Regions from separate parts of the Paenibacillus vortex V453 genome, predicted to be linked through region 1. Evidence: riboswitches for the same ligand, from Rfam matches in the RefSeq annotation. Region 1 holds a riboswitch; the other holds the start of a gene.
What was found. A riboswitch is a leader RNA that binds a small molecule or an ion and turns the genes downstream of it on or off. The one in region 1 is predicted to bind cyclic di-AMP.
Positions count from the first base shown of each region.

Region 1 (7,050 bases):
CCCTTTGGAAAGGTGTGAAACCATCATATTGGCTGCATCTGACAAATCAACTTGTTCAAGCAATCTCAATGGATCTTCCGTATTCCCCTTGTAAAGAGATCGAAAAAGTTTTAAATTTTCGAGAACCGAAAATTTGTTGTAGAAGTTAGGAAATTCAAAGGCTACACCGATTCGCTCGTAATATTCCGGACCGATTTCCTTAATTTCGTTTCCCATTACCTTTATGCTCCCACGATATCCCTTCAGAACACCGATCAGCAGCTTCTGCGTTGTGCTTTTACCTGCACCAGACGGGCCGAGAAATCCAAAGATTTCTCCAGACCGTATGACAAAATCAAGTCCCTGCAGGGTCGGCTCTTTACGATTGGGATAAGTGAAATGAAGCCCGCTTACTTCGATCACAATCCCTCACCTCCTTGTGCCCCTTTGGACACTGCGAGCATACCGGCAGATAATAGCTCTACCAATAGTTCGATCGTAGCTGTAAATGGTGCTTCTCCAATCTCTTTTCTGTGCAGCGTAAGAAACGCCAAGGATCTGATCATGCCCACGATGGATTCGGGTGCCGTACCGTTCAAAATGCCGGCTTTCTGCCAAGCTGCAATCACTGGCAGGAGCGCATCCTGATCCTCGGTAAAGTTACGGTCCAGCAGTTCCTTCGGTAATTTCCTGAACAACAGCTCCATCTCCCCCCGATCCATCATCTGTCGAAGCAGCGGGCTCTCATCCATCATCCTTAATGAATACAAGAGAAACCGTTTGATGCTATCCTGGCTGCTGACCTGTTCCGGAGGAAATAAGTTTAGAACCGCACTGCGGATTCGATCCTCCTCTTCCAGAATCAGTTCATAATACAATTCCTCTTTCGATCCGAAGAACATGTAAAATGAGCCTTGGGCAATGCCGACCGCCTTCGTTAATTCTTCAACACTCGTTTTACGGAGACCAGACTTTTCGAAATGCTGACGTGCCTCCACCAGCAGTTTTTCTCGAATCCACTTACGTTCTTCGTCAGAGAATTTTTTTGGCATATCGTATTTCACATCCTTAATCAGCATAGGAATGATTCTGTGATTAATTTTATTTTATATTCATAAAATACGCCCTCTTTTTCCCATTTGTCAATATATTTGTTGTTTGGAGGTCATTAAGTTACAATAACTGGAGATTATCTTCTTTAAGGAGGGGGGCTCTATGCATCATTTTAATGAGATATTCGTTCAATTGTTAATTCTACTAGCGGTTTCGATGGGGGTTATCGCGTTAGCCAAAAAAATGAATCAGCCCTACTCTATTGCTCTTGTTATCGTAGGTCTGCTGCTTGGATTGATCCACGTGCCGGTGCTGGATGAAGCCGAATCTTTCATCACCCAATCGAATGTGTTTCAAGCGATCATTATTTCCCTGTTCCTGCCAATCCTTCTCGGGGATGCTACGCTAAAGCTTCCATTCTCGCATCTTCGTGAACAAGGCAAGCCGGTGCTTGCCCTTGCTTTTGGCGGCACCTTGCTCTCTTTCCTTCTTATTGCTCTTGCCATGTACGGGCTTATGGGATTACCTTTAGTCGTTGCATTTACCTTTGCGGCTTTAATGAGCGCCACAGATCCGATCAGTGTCATCTCCATCTTCAAGTCTTTAGGCGTACCGAAGAAAATCGTGACGATTATTGAAGGGGAATCGTTGTTTAATGACGGAATTGCCGTTGTGTTGTTTCAGATCTCCTCCGTTTATTTACTTACATATATGGAAATGGGCTGGGCGGGAGCAGGCAGCGGCCTATTGCTCTTTCTCAAGTTCAGTGTCGGCGGTATCGCAGTTGGAGGCTTGCTTGGGTATCTATTCTCACAGCTCATTCGCTTCTATGACGATTATCCGTTGGAGATTGCGTTCTCAATGCTCCTCTTCTTCGGAAGTTTCTTTATCGCCGAGCATTTCCATGTATCCGGTGTGATTGCCGTCGTCGTGGGCGGCTTGATTTTCGGCAGTTACGGAGCGCGCATCGGGATGTCGGAGACGACCAAGATGAACATTAATTCGTTCTGGGACGTCATCACGTTGATTGCAAATTCATTGATATTCCTGATGATCGGTCTCGAAATCAAACATATTAACTTCGCAGACAAATGGGCGTTAATCGGTGCCGCCATTCTGATCGTTCTCATCGGTAGGACTGTGGCCGTCTACGCGAGCCTGTACTTCCTGAGACCCTTCCCTTCATCATGGAAGATGGTTTTGAATTGGGGAGGGTTAAAGGGCAGCTTATCCATCGCACTCGCCTTAAGTTTGCCTTCAACCTTCGCCGGCCGCGACGATATACTCGTGCTCACGTTTAGTGTTGTCCTTTTCTCACTTCTCGTGCAGGGGTTAACCATCAAACCATTGGTTAAGAAGTTTGGATTAGCTAACCCCGTGAAGGAAAAAGACGGTACGGATATGTAAGTAACCTTCGTGTAATCAAATAATAACTTGAAACGAGTATATACAAAACAAAGATTGAATTCTACCTCAACCCATGAATGACATTCATTGCCCATGGCAGACTGTTTACTTTTAGCTTATTTTAGCATAATATTTATTACAATAAATTTTATACGCATTACGCTTAATCCTCTATGAGGAACGGGGGAACCAACAAAAGCTGCTTAAGCTTTAGGGGTGAATTCTTTCTGATGAAGAAGGAACGGGAACTCTCAATCCCGAATCCGACAGCTAACCTCGTCAGCGTCTTGGGAGAGAACACTCTTCTACTTTGACTTGTCCAAAATTCGTACAGCCAAGGTCTGGAAGCAGATATATCTCTGCAACCAGGCCTTTTTAATTTAAGCTAATGTGGTAATTACCGTCTACTGAAGAATAAGAAAGGAATGATTTATCTGTTGAACAACGAAAAAATACTGGTATGCGTGTATTATGGTCCGAACGGCGAACGCCTCATCCGCCGAGGCGGTGAATTAGCCAATCTGCTTCAGTGTCCCCTGTTTGTGTTGAGCGTTATACCCTTACGTGAGAATGAGCTTGATCAGACACAAGAAAGGTATATGGCTGAGTGGCAAATGAAATGCGACGAATATGGGGCAACCTTTATCGTCAAACCAAACAAAGATCGCAAGGCTTCCGAAATCATAGCAGAAACTGCCAAGAACCTTCATATTACCCAACTCATCATCGGGCAGTCTGGACAAACACGATGGCAAGAAATTACGCGCGGGTCGTTTGTCAACGAACTCCTAAACCAGATTGGCGAAACGGATCTGCACATCGTGGCAGTTCAGAGGATGGATGAACAAATTACTGACACCCATGAACGAGGGATTCGAGTCGCCGTTTTCAAAGAGGGTCCTCATTATATAATCGGTAATAAGGAATCCGGGGGCAACCCTGTAGCCAGCGGACTATTTTTCAAAGAGTTGAATACCGATTTTGACACCGGTTTGCTAAAAATAAAAACAGATCAAGAAGTCCAATATCTAAAAATAAGTCACGGAAAAGTAATAGACTCGTCTTTATTCCAAAACAGAGAAATGTATGCCAAGGACGAAGATTAATAAGAAATGGGAGTGGAATTTGTGAGAAGACCCTCTATAAATTCAAACGATCGAAATACACAACATTCCGCTCCTGGCAAAATGGAGTTGTTCATCAACAAGCTTAAGAAAAAGATGAGCCCTCCTCAACTCATCATGCTTGTTTTTTTCACATTGATATTAATCGGAGCCGCATTGCTGGCGCTTCCCCACTCTTCCTCCACCGGAAGTTCAGTTGGTCTGCTGGATGCATTATTTACGGCCACGTCAGCAATATGCGTAAACGGACTCGTTGTCTTGGATACCGGCAGCGTGTTTTCAACTTTTGGACAAGTCATCATTATGATGTTGATCCAAATTGGCGGACTTGGCTTTATGACCTTTGGTGTCATGGTCGCCATTGTTTTGGGGAAAAGGATTGGCTTGAAACAACGGCTCATCATCCAGCAGACCACCTATTCAACTTCGGCACAAGGTTTGGTTAAATTGTCAATGTACATGGTACTTATCGCTTTCGCATTTGAAGCACTGGCAACGATTGTTCTAACACTTCGTTGGCAATCGGATTTTGGATGGGGGCAGGCGGCCTATTACGCCCTTTTCCATTCCGTTTCCGCATTCAACAATGCCGGTTTCGCCCTGTGGTCTGACAGCCTGACACCCTTCGTTGGCGATCCGATCGTCAATATTACGATTGTCCTGTTATTTATCATTGGAGGTCTCGGCTATATCGTCATTGTGGATGTATTCCAAAAACGTTCATGGAAAAAACTTTCGCTTCACTCCAAGGTTGTTCTGGTCGGGACAGGAACGCTGTCCCTGCTCGGTTTTCTATTTATATACTTTATGGAGAGCTGGAATCCGTCAACCTTTGGCCAATTGAGTGGGAGCGAACAAGTACTGGCTGCTTTTTTTCAAGGCATAACGCCACGAAGCTCGGGGTTTAATACGATTGATATCGGCAGTATGCTGGCAGCTTCTCAGTTCTTCATTATTATTCTGATGTTCATTGGTGCTGCTTCCGGAGGGACAGGCGGCGGTATTAAGATCAATACACTTGTTGTACTCATATTAGCTACGATCCAAACCTTTCGCGGGGGTGGTCAAATCCATGCCTTCAAGCGCAAAATAGCAGGCGAAACCGTTATGCGCGCACTGGCCGTTGTCATGAGTTCTCTGGTGGTTGTGCTGGGAGTTTCCCTATTGCTGACCATTTCAGAAGGAATGCTGGAAGAACATTTTTTGGAAGTGCTGTTTGAAGCGACATCCGCTTTCAGCACTACTGGATTGTCGATGGGATTGACAAGCGAATTATCTCCCGTGGGGAAATTCATTGTAACCATAACGATGTTTGCCGGACGGCTGGGTCCCTTGACACTGGCTTACGCATTGGCTCAGAAAAAGCGTTCATCCAAAATTGGCTACGCGGAAGATCATATTTTGATTGGATAAGACGAGATAATAAAAAAGCCGCGATTGCGGCTTTTTTTAATTATGTTGTGGCTAGTGCAGGTTTATTTCACCATTCAAGCTCACCTTTAATATCATTTCGGATCATCATCAGTTTGTAATTTTGCATTGGTTCCTTTGCATCAAATCGAGTGTTTTGATCTTAGACGTAGGCTTGATATTGTACGGGATCGTATTTGCGTAACAAAGCTAGAATCATTCTGTATTGTTTTTTTCATCTTACACGATCATTCTCCAAACCTTGTTGACTTCATTCATGTTGGAGTTTGCAATATGGTATAGCTCATTATGTATCCCCCCTTTGACTTGGTTAAAGTCATCGATTAATTTCATGCATTTTTATAGGGGTATGATGGTTGGCGAGGAAGTTAAAGAACAAAGGCTGCTCCTTATAATTTCCCAATATTACGAATCGCTCTGTCCCAGTGCTTATACGAGCTTTTGTATTGTGATGATTTGTTTATAATTTTGAGACCTTTCTACATCTTCGTTTGAGATATTTGTTTGTTATGCTTTTATTTGGGAGCACGGATTCTTTGAATTTCGGAAAATCGTCTTCTCACAGAATACTCAATGAAGGAGGTTTCCATATGGGTTTAGAAAATGAAGCTTTCTCATTTTTCCCGTTCGGCGCTTTATTTTGTCTCACGCTGTTTTCTTTCCTAGCGGTTCGTGTATACGCGATTCGTCATCGACAAAAAGGTGATCATCAAAAGCATGACTTTGCTATGATTCTGAAGGAGCGAATGGCCAAAGGCGAAATAGATGAGAAGGAATATCGCATGCTGAAAGATTTTCTGTCTAATAGAGACTAGGAAGATTGCGGGTATCATTGTCGTACCTAGCGCGTCGGGTGACTACACCATCGACATTTACGGCTCTATCGCACTGGGGTTAGTTATCCCAAACATCATCTTTCAAACAAAACGAGAGGAATTGGTATAGGATGAAAAAAATGATTAGCTTACTCATGTCGTTAACGCTTATGTTAAGTCTGTTTGCCCCCGTAGCAAGTGCGAATACAAAAAAGGATCAAGATGCCAAGGACAAAAGTGTACATGTTCAAATCGTACTGTTCGATGGGTTCGATCTGCTGGACGCGTTAGCGCCATATGAAGTATTCGCTGCCGCTGGAATGTACTCCGGAGGGAAAGTCACAGTAGAATTGGTATCCGCAGAAGGCAAGCGTTCGGTTCCGAGCGGTCTGAATGGGCCCTCCCTTGAAGCGCAAGGCGTAATTGACCCCGTTCGTTCTGGAATTATTGTGGTTCCTGGAGCTTCGGGTAAGCCAGCCGGAAAATCAGAAGATTCTATTCCTAATATATTGAAGCAGGCTAAGGATACTGCTTTAACAAGTATGATGAAACAAGCTTTAAATAATAAGGAAGTCACAGTGGTTACCGTGTGTGGAGGTTCATTGGTGCTGGCTATGGGTGGTTTGTTGAAAGACAGATATGCTGTCACCAATCAAATAGGCATGGGTGCACTAGGAGCTCTCGGGGCAATTCCGGTTGATGCAAGAATCGTGGAAGATACTCCGCGCTTGGTGACTCCCGGAGGTGTTACTTCCGGACTTGACGTGGCCTTGTATTTGGTTGAGCGTGAAGTAGGGCCACAGATTGCGAATGCCATCGAAAAGTTATTCGAGTACGAGCGTAGAGGAACAGTATGGCAAGCAACAGGCATTGCGCCGATTCATTTCGAGGCTGATCAGCCAAGACAGGGGCAATAACCGTTCCCGCCCTTATTGTCCATGCCCGAAGGTGAAATACAAGCAAGAGGGTATCTCAAAGGATCTTACATCTTGCGAGATGCCCTCCTTGTTCCGATCTATACATAATGATGAAACAGAAACAGAATGTATTACTTTTTTGAACCCTCATAGGCTCGCTAAGCCGCTTTGCTTTTTCTGACATGCCAAATCGTTCCATCTCTTCTTGCGAGAATGGGTACTTTGCCTGTCTGCTTGAAAAAAGCTTGATCGGAAGTGCTACGATTATGACCGCTGCTGCAATCATTGCAATAATGCCAGCAATATAATCCCAGGTACCCGCAA
Region 1 is NZ_ADHJ01000025.1:147,994-155,043, forward strand. It holds gene PVOR_RS15545 (ABC transporter ATP-binding protein) at 1-402, opposite strand, end outside; gene PVOR_RS15550 (TetR/AcrR family transcriptional regulator) at 399-1,031, opposite strand; gene PVOR_RS15555 (cation:proton antiporter) at 1,195-2,439, shown strand; cyclic di-AMP (ydaO/yuaA leader) riboswitch at 2,590-2,740, shown strand; gene PVOR_RS15560 (universal stress protein) at 2,877-3,545, shown strand; gene PVOR_RS15565 (TrkH family potassium uptake protein) at 3,681-4,976, shown strand; gene PVOR_RS15570 (hypothetical protein) at 5,585-5,809, shown strand; gene PVOR_RS15575 (DJ-1/PfpI family protein) at 5,941-6,726, shown strand; gene PVOR_RS15580 (HXXEE domain-containing protein) at 6,782-7,050, opposite strand, start outside.

Region 2 (7,050 bases), on a different contig from region 1:
GATATTACTATGGTCTAAATTTCGACCAAACGTTAATAGAAATCGTCTCTTATGCAACTTTACTCTGAACCCCACTTTGGAAGTGAATTATGGTATAAATCAATATTTCCTTTATGATCAGGCCAATCATCTTTTGTATGATAGTGCCACCGAGTATGATTTCTTGATTGGGAAGTAAAGACATCTAGTCTCAAATATTCTGTACCATCTTGACCAAATAAAGAAATAATTTGCTCGCCCTGATTAATCCCGTTCGGTGCGGAAGGTAACTCAGGTCCTTTGTTTCTAGTATAACCATATCTTTCATATTGCGCTTTAATTCCTGGCTCTATTTGAGGCCAAACTTCTCTATCGAAACGATCACCGAGTTGCTGCTGGATTTTCTTTCCCATCTTCTTTTTTACAGCTGCTTTTACTATAGCAGCAACAACCGCCCAAACAATAGGCCAAATCGCCGGTGAAATTTCACTCTGAATACTGGGATCTGACAAGTGACTAATCGTTGAGGTCTGACTATTTGCTATATCTGCAAAAGCAAGTATCAAGGCAAATTCTTTGCTGTACTCGTCGTATTCCTCCATTTTTAATTTTAAATTGTTGTCTGTTTGGATTGCTTCCTCTATGCTTGTAGAATGTTCTTGAATAAATAATAGAAGTTCTTGAATCTCGCTTTCTGATAGTTTTAATTCCTCTTGAGTCTTTTGCAGTTCGCTATGTGCAGGAAGCGCGGATACAGTAATTGCTGCAAATACCGTATTTAATAACATTACCAAAGCCAAAAAAGCGGCTACTTTTTTAATTACTCCCCAAAAACTCAAAAAATCAACCCCTTACTGTTATTTTTTGTAATTAACACGAATAATATATATTAAAATCCTAAAATTTAACAAATGAAAAAAGTTGTGTTTTCTCTAAAAAAATAGTGTGATTATGAATTTATAATAGTAAAAATGGTATATTATAATATTTACAGTTATCTCTTTTACATATGGCGAACTTTTCTACTTCAATTGTCTGCAAATCGAAAAATCAATCGGAACTATAATGATTTTAAAATGCTCAATAAAAGAATCTTCGGCATGCAAAGAAACCTCTCCACTATCGTAATGGAGAGGTTTCTTTGCATGCCGGAAAGCCAGAATCGCTCCGACACGGCCATTGCCTGCGTGATATGTATGTCTTCCTGCATGCCGTCATGATTTTTGCATATGAGTTAAGGTAGAGGTGCATTTGGTTTACCTTACAAAGGGGGCGCATGCATGGACGGAACCGAGTTTTACCGTAAAGTGATCCTGACGGTGTCCGGCAATAAACTCGTGAAGTGGCTGTCGATCAAATACGGAAGGAAATTGGCAGGCCGATTCATTGCCGGCAATACGCTGGATGAGGCCTTGGATGAAATCGAGAGGCTCAATGCGAAGGGCATTCTCGTCACGCTGGATCATCTGGGGGGAGGGCATTACGACGCTGGACGAAGCGGCCGAATACCGCGAGGAATATTTGAAGCTTGTGGAGGGAATCGCACAGCGGGGAGTGCAGTCAAATGTGTCATTGAAACCGACGCAGATGGGCATGGCACTGGACCTTGAGAAGGCTTACGAGAATATCAGGTCGGTGGTGAAAAAGGCGAAAGAGTTTCGCAATTTCGTGCGTCTGGATATGGAGGATTCGCCATATACCCAGGCGACAATCGATATGACGCTGCGGCTCCATAAGGAGGGGCTGCCCAATGTGGGCACCGTGATGCAGGCCTACTTGTTCCGCACGGAGGAAGACGTGCGAAGCCTGATGGAGGCGGGGGTCAATCTGCGCCTGGTAAAGGGGGCATATAAAGAGCCCGGAACCATCGCCTTTCAGCAGAAACGCGAAGTGATCGATAACTATAAAAAATTGATCAAAATGCATTTCGATCAGGGAGCGTACACTGCGATTGCCACGCACGATGACAATATCATCGACTGGGTCAAGGTGTTTGCCGAGCAGAGCCGCATAGAGAAAGAGGATTTCGAATTTCAGATGCTGTACGGGCTGCGAATGAACGATCAGGCTGCGCTTGCAGAGGATGGCTATCGCATCCGTTGTTATATGCCCTACGGGACGATGTGGTACCCGTACTTCACCCGGCGGCTGGCGGAGAAGCCGGCTAACCTCATGATGGTGCTGAAAAATATGTTCAAGTGAGGGGTGTGAACACCGCCCTTACCTTAAAAGAAATAATAAGCTTGCGAGCAATCCATCAGGAAGGACCGCTCCAGCGGGAGGCTGCCTAGGCGTTCGCGAGTTACATGCTGGTGCAGGTTCTTCTCCAGATCGGCTAACGCCGATACGGCGAGCAGCATCCGAGTGGATCCCCATTGCTGCTGCTGCTGAGCATAGCGTATGGCCTCAGTCACGGGCATGCCCCGCAGCCTTGCAAATACAGATGCCCAGCGGACCAGATCTGCGAATTCTCTCGTGCTCGGCAGGGCATATTCCGCATAACCGGCTGCTTCTCCGCAGCTGATTTTGAACAAGCCGCAGTTCCAGCTTCGATCACTCCAGGGGATAAAGCGTTCAGCCGAGCCCCAGTCGAAACGGAACATCTCCATATAGCGGATGGGCTCTTCACATATTGTTGGCGCTGTTTGGATGGCTGTTGCCTGTGCTTCGAATTCGATGAGTTTCGTCATGATCTACGCTCCCTTATAAGATGTTATATGCAAGACAAAAAGGCCTGGTGAGCAGAGAAACCCCGCTCTCCAGGCCTTTTTCCGGTTAGCAGCCGATGAAGCGGCCGCTTTAGCTTGGCTGGATCGTGTTCTCTCTAAATACGCCTACGAGGTTAGCTGTCGGATTCGGGCTTGAGAGCGCCCTACCACAATGCCTGGTCAGGCATCGCGGATTCACCCCATTCACCAACAGAAGTCCTATCGGTGATATTGGTTCCCCCGTCTCCCGATCTGTCGGGAGCTCAGCGTATAACGTGTGTTTCGAATAGATGGATGAATCATACGCCGGAGGCAGCCAAAAGTAAATGACCGTATTTGACGCATACATTCCGAAAATCGATGAAATCCGTAAAAGAAAACGTGTACATTTGGTATTGTCATCTATTATCATGGCAAAATCTCAGTATCTCGATGGATTGCGATAAATTCGAGAAAACAAGAGAAATACATAGTATAAAGCAGTATTCGAGAGATAATGAAGACATACTGGTTAGATCTTGTTCCACATTCAGCCACACGTGTTTCTGAGCTCATTTACATCCCGCACGGCCGGACGTATGATACGAACTATGAATTGACGGATGATTCCAAGAGCAGGGCACAGCGGCAGCCGGTCGATAAGATTCATAAGGATACAAGGCAGTGTGAGAGCTGCGGTGCTCCTTTATGAATGAGAACCTCGGCGAAGGCACCATGGGTCTTCCAGAGGCTCAGGGTCAAGCGACTCTCACGGCTTGACTCTGACGGCTGTACAGTTCTGCCAGGCTTGGAATATAAGTCAATAGCTAATTGAATAACATGCTACTCGTTTTCAATTTTCGCTGAGTCCTTGAATGGAAAAGGAACGGGGGAACCAGTCGGGAGATGAACTTGATCTCTCAGGGGTGAATCCCATAGACAAGATAACGGTCTATGGGTAGGGCGACTCTCACGCCCGAATCCGTCAGCTAACCTCGTAAGCGTATCGAGAGAGGCAACGATTGTCGTGGACTTTAGCCACGGTGTATTTCACCGTGGATGAATAAGAAGCCTGCGGGAAGAGTTCTTCTCCTCCCGCAGGCTTCTTTTTGTTGCCTTCTCTTTCTGAAACTTAGGAGGAGAAACACATGGAGAAACCGCAGGATTTCATCTTGGTATCCGCCCCGAATAAGGCCGGGGAGGAATTTATCCGCCAGCTGATGTACAAACATATTTCGTTTGCAGCTATAGCCAACAATCGGGCCGAGCAGGAGAGGATGATGGAACTGGGCTGCAAAGACATTATTCTGATTGATACCAGAGACGAGTCAACCTGGATCATTCCCGAGTTTCCCGTCAGCAAGGTGTTTCTGTTCGAAAGCAGCTTGAATCTGTGCTGCCGCTATTTGCGGATTTGCCGGACATGGACAACAAAGTCGATTTACGTCATTACCCACTCCAGCAATCCGCGGTTGATATATAAGGGACTGGGCGCCGATGTGGTGCTTCATACGAACCATCATCAGGTATCTTTCCTGATTTCGTCCATTGTCAGCTAGTTGCAGATTTAATGCCAAATACGGTTCGTGGAGGATTGGATTATGCAGGATTTTTATATGGTGCTCATATTAGGAGGGACCTACGGACTGTTCATGCTGTTTATGTCCTGGTGTGGACGCGTGGTTTCAGAACCGGAGGCTGATCAGCCGTGATCATATTATTGGTATGTACGCTCTTTATTTTTCTGTATTTGATTTATGCGCTGGTTCACCCTGAAAAATTCTAGGGGAACCGCTGAAGGAGGAAGGCACTCGTCATGGGCATTATACAAATTGCCATCGTTATTCTGGTTCTGGTGCTGCTGGTTAAGCCGCTCGGAACCTATCTATATCAGGTATTTCGCAATGAAGATAACCGAACCGATAAATGGTTCTCCTGGGCAGAGAAGCCGATATTTGCACTGATTGGCTTGAAAGACCGCAAGGGGATGACCTGGAAAGGGTATGCTCTCAGCTTTGTCATTACGAATATCATACTGGTAGCTTCAGGCTACCTGATTCTGCGGCTGCAAAAGGTACTGCCGTTCAACCCGAACGGAATCGATAATATGGAATCAACCTTGTCATTCAATACGATCATCAGCTTTATGACCAATACGAATCTGCAGCATTACAGCGGAGAGTCGGGGCTATCCTATTTTGCGCAGATGGCTGTCATTACGATGATGATGTTTACATCGGCGGCGACCGGGCTGTGCGTGGCCATCGCTTTTATCCGGGCAGTGACCAGTAAGGGGACAACCGTCGGCAACTTCTTCGAGGACTTTGTGAAGGCTCATATCCGGGTATTCATTCCGGCGGCCTTCATCATTGCAATGGTGCTGGTCGCCCTGCAGGTGCCTCAGACCCTGAAGCCTGCGCTCAGCGTGACCACGATGGAAGGAAGCGAGCAGCAAATTGCGGTAGGTCCGGTGGCTGCTCTTGAATCGATCAAGCATCTGGGCACCAACGGCGGCGGATATATGGGGGTCAATTCGTCCCATCCGTTTGAGAATCCGTCCCCTCTGACCAATGTGATTGAGATCCTGTGCATGTGGAGCCTCGGTGCTGCGCTTCCGTATACATTTGGTTTGTTTGCCAAGAGCCGCAAGCAGGGCTGGATTATATTCTCTGTGATGATGACCTTGTTCATCGGCTTCTTGTCTCTGAACTATGCCGCTGAATCAAACGGCAATCCGGCACTGAACCGACTGGGGATTGATGCATCTCAAGGCAGCATGGAAGGTAAGGAAGTCCGGTTCGGGATCGCCCAGTCCTCGCTGTTTACTACAGTGACGACGGCGGCTACGACCGGTTCAGTTAACAACATGCATGATACACTCACGCCGCTTGGCGGAATTACGCCGCTGTCCCTGATGATGCTGAACTCTGTTTTTGGCGGAAAAGGCGTCGGACTGATGAATATGCTCATGTATGCGATACTGGCTGTGTTCCTGGCCGGGCTTATGGTTGGGCGAACGCCTGAATTTCTGGGCAGAAAAATAGAAGCGCGGGAAATGAAGCTGATCGCCATCGTCATTCTGGTGCACCCATTTATCATTTTGGCTCCGACGGCGCTTGCCCTGATGACGGATGCCGGGCAGGCGGGCATTACCAATGCCGGCTTCCATGGCATCTCACAGGTGTTGTACGAATACACGTCATCCGCAGCCAATAACGGTTCCGGGTTTGAAGGACTTGCAGATAACACGCCGTTCTGGAACATCACAACCGGGCTCGTCATGCTGTTCGGCCGTTATATCTCGATGATCGCTCTGCTGGCGGTCGGCGGTTCACTGATGCGGAAGCAATGGGTACCGGAGACACTCGGGACGTTCCGAACAGACAATAAGCTGTTTGCCGGCATTCTCCTCGCGGTGGTTCTGATCATCGGCGCATTGACTTTCCTGCCTGTGCTGGTGCTCGGCCCGATTGCTGAGCATCTGACGATCCGTTAATTAGAAAAGGTGGCCTATTACCATGAATAATACGAGAACCAAAGTGATGTCCAAAGAAATGGTCAATCAAGCGCTGAAGGACAGCTTCATCAAGCTGAATCCAGCTTTCATGATGAGAAATCCCGTGATGTTTGTTGTGGAGGCCGGAACCTTGGTGGTTCTGCTCATGACACTGTTTCCATCCTATTTCGGTACAGAAGGCAGTACCGGATTCAATCTGACGGTGTTTGTGATTCTGCTGTTTACGCTGCTGTTCGCGAACTTTGCCGAGGCCCTTGCCGAGGGCAGGGGTAAAGCTCAGGCCGATTCTCTTAAGCAATCCAAGAAAGCAATGACCGCCCATAAAGTGATGGAAGGCGGAGGGGTTCAGTCCGTGCCGTCTACCGATCTTCGCAAAGGGGATATCGTGGTGGTTACGCAGGGCGAGATGATCCCTGGTGACGGAGAGGTCATCGCCGGTCTGGCATCTGTCGACGAATCTGCCATTACGGGAGAATCCGCGCCGGTGATCAAAGAAGCAGGCGGCGATTTCAGCTCGGTCACCGGGGGAACCCGGGTGGTCAGCGATACAATCAAAATTCGGATTACCAGCGATCCCGGCGAATCGTTTATTGACCGAATGATCTCACTGGTTGAAGGAGCTTCGCGGCAGAAGACGCCGAATGAAATAGCGCTGAACACACTGCTGATTGTGTTGACCCTGATCTTCCTGATCGTTGTGGTTACACTCGCTCCGATTGCCAAGTATCTTGGCATCGAGCTGTCTGTCCCGGTATTGATCTCGCTGCTGGTATGTTTGATTCCGACCACGATTGGCGGGCTGCTGTCGGCCATCGGGATTGCAGGCATGGACCGGGTGACCCAGTTCAATGTGTTGGCGATGTCGGG
Region 2 is NZ_ADHJ01000008.1:38,824-45,873, forward strand. It holds gene PVOR_RS03970 (YpjP family protein) at 60-818, opposite strand; partial or broken gene PVOR_RS03975 (proline dehydrogenase family protein) at 1,260-2,181, shown strand; gene PVOR_RS03980 (hypothetical protein) at 2,205-2,669, opposite strand; cyclic di-AMP (ydaO/yuaA leader) riboswitch at 2,795-2,966, opposite strand; cyclic di-AMP (ydaO/yuaA leader) riboswitch at 3,518-3,686, shown strand; gene PVOR_RS03985 (hypothetical protein) at 3,815-4,225, shown strand; gene PVOR_RS32955 (potassium-transporting ATPase subunit F) at 4,375-4,452, shown strand; gene kdpA (potassium-transporting ATPase subunit KdpA) at 4,483-6,162, shown strand; gene kdpB (potassium-transporting ATPase subunit KdpB) at 6,185-7,050, shown strand, end outside.
Region 2: it holds a riboswitch for cyclic di-AMP, as region 1 does, so the genes downstream of both, PVOR_RS03985 (hypothetical protein) here and PVOR_RS15560 (universal stress protein) in region 1, are expected to answer to the same signal.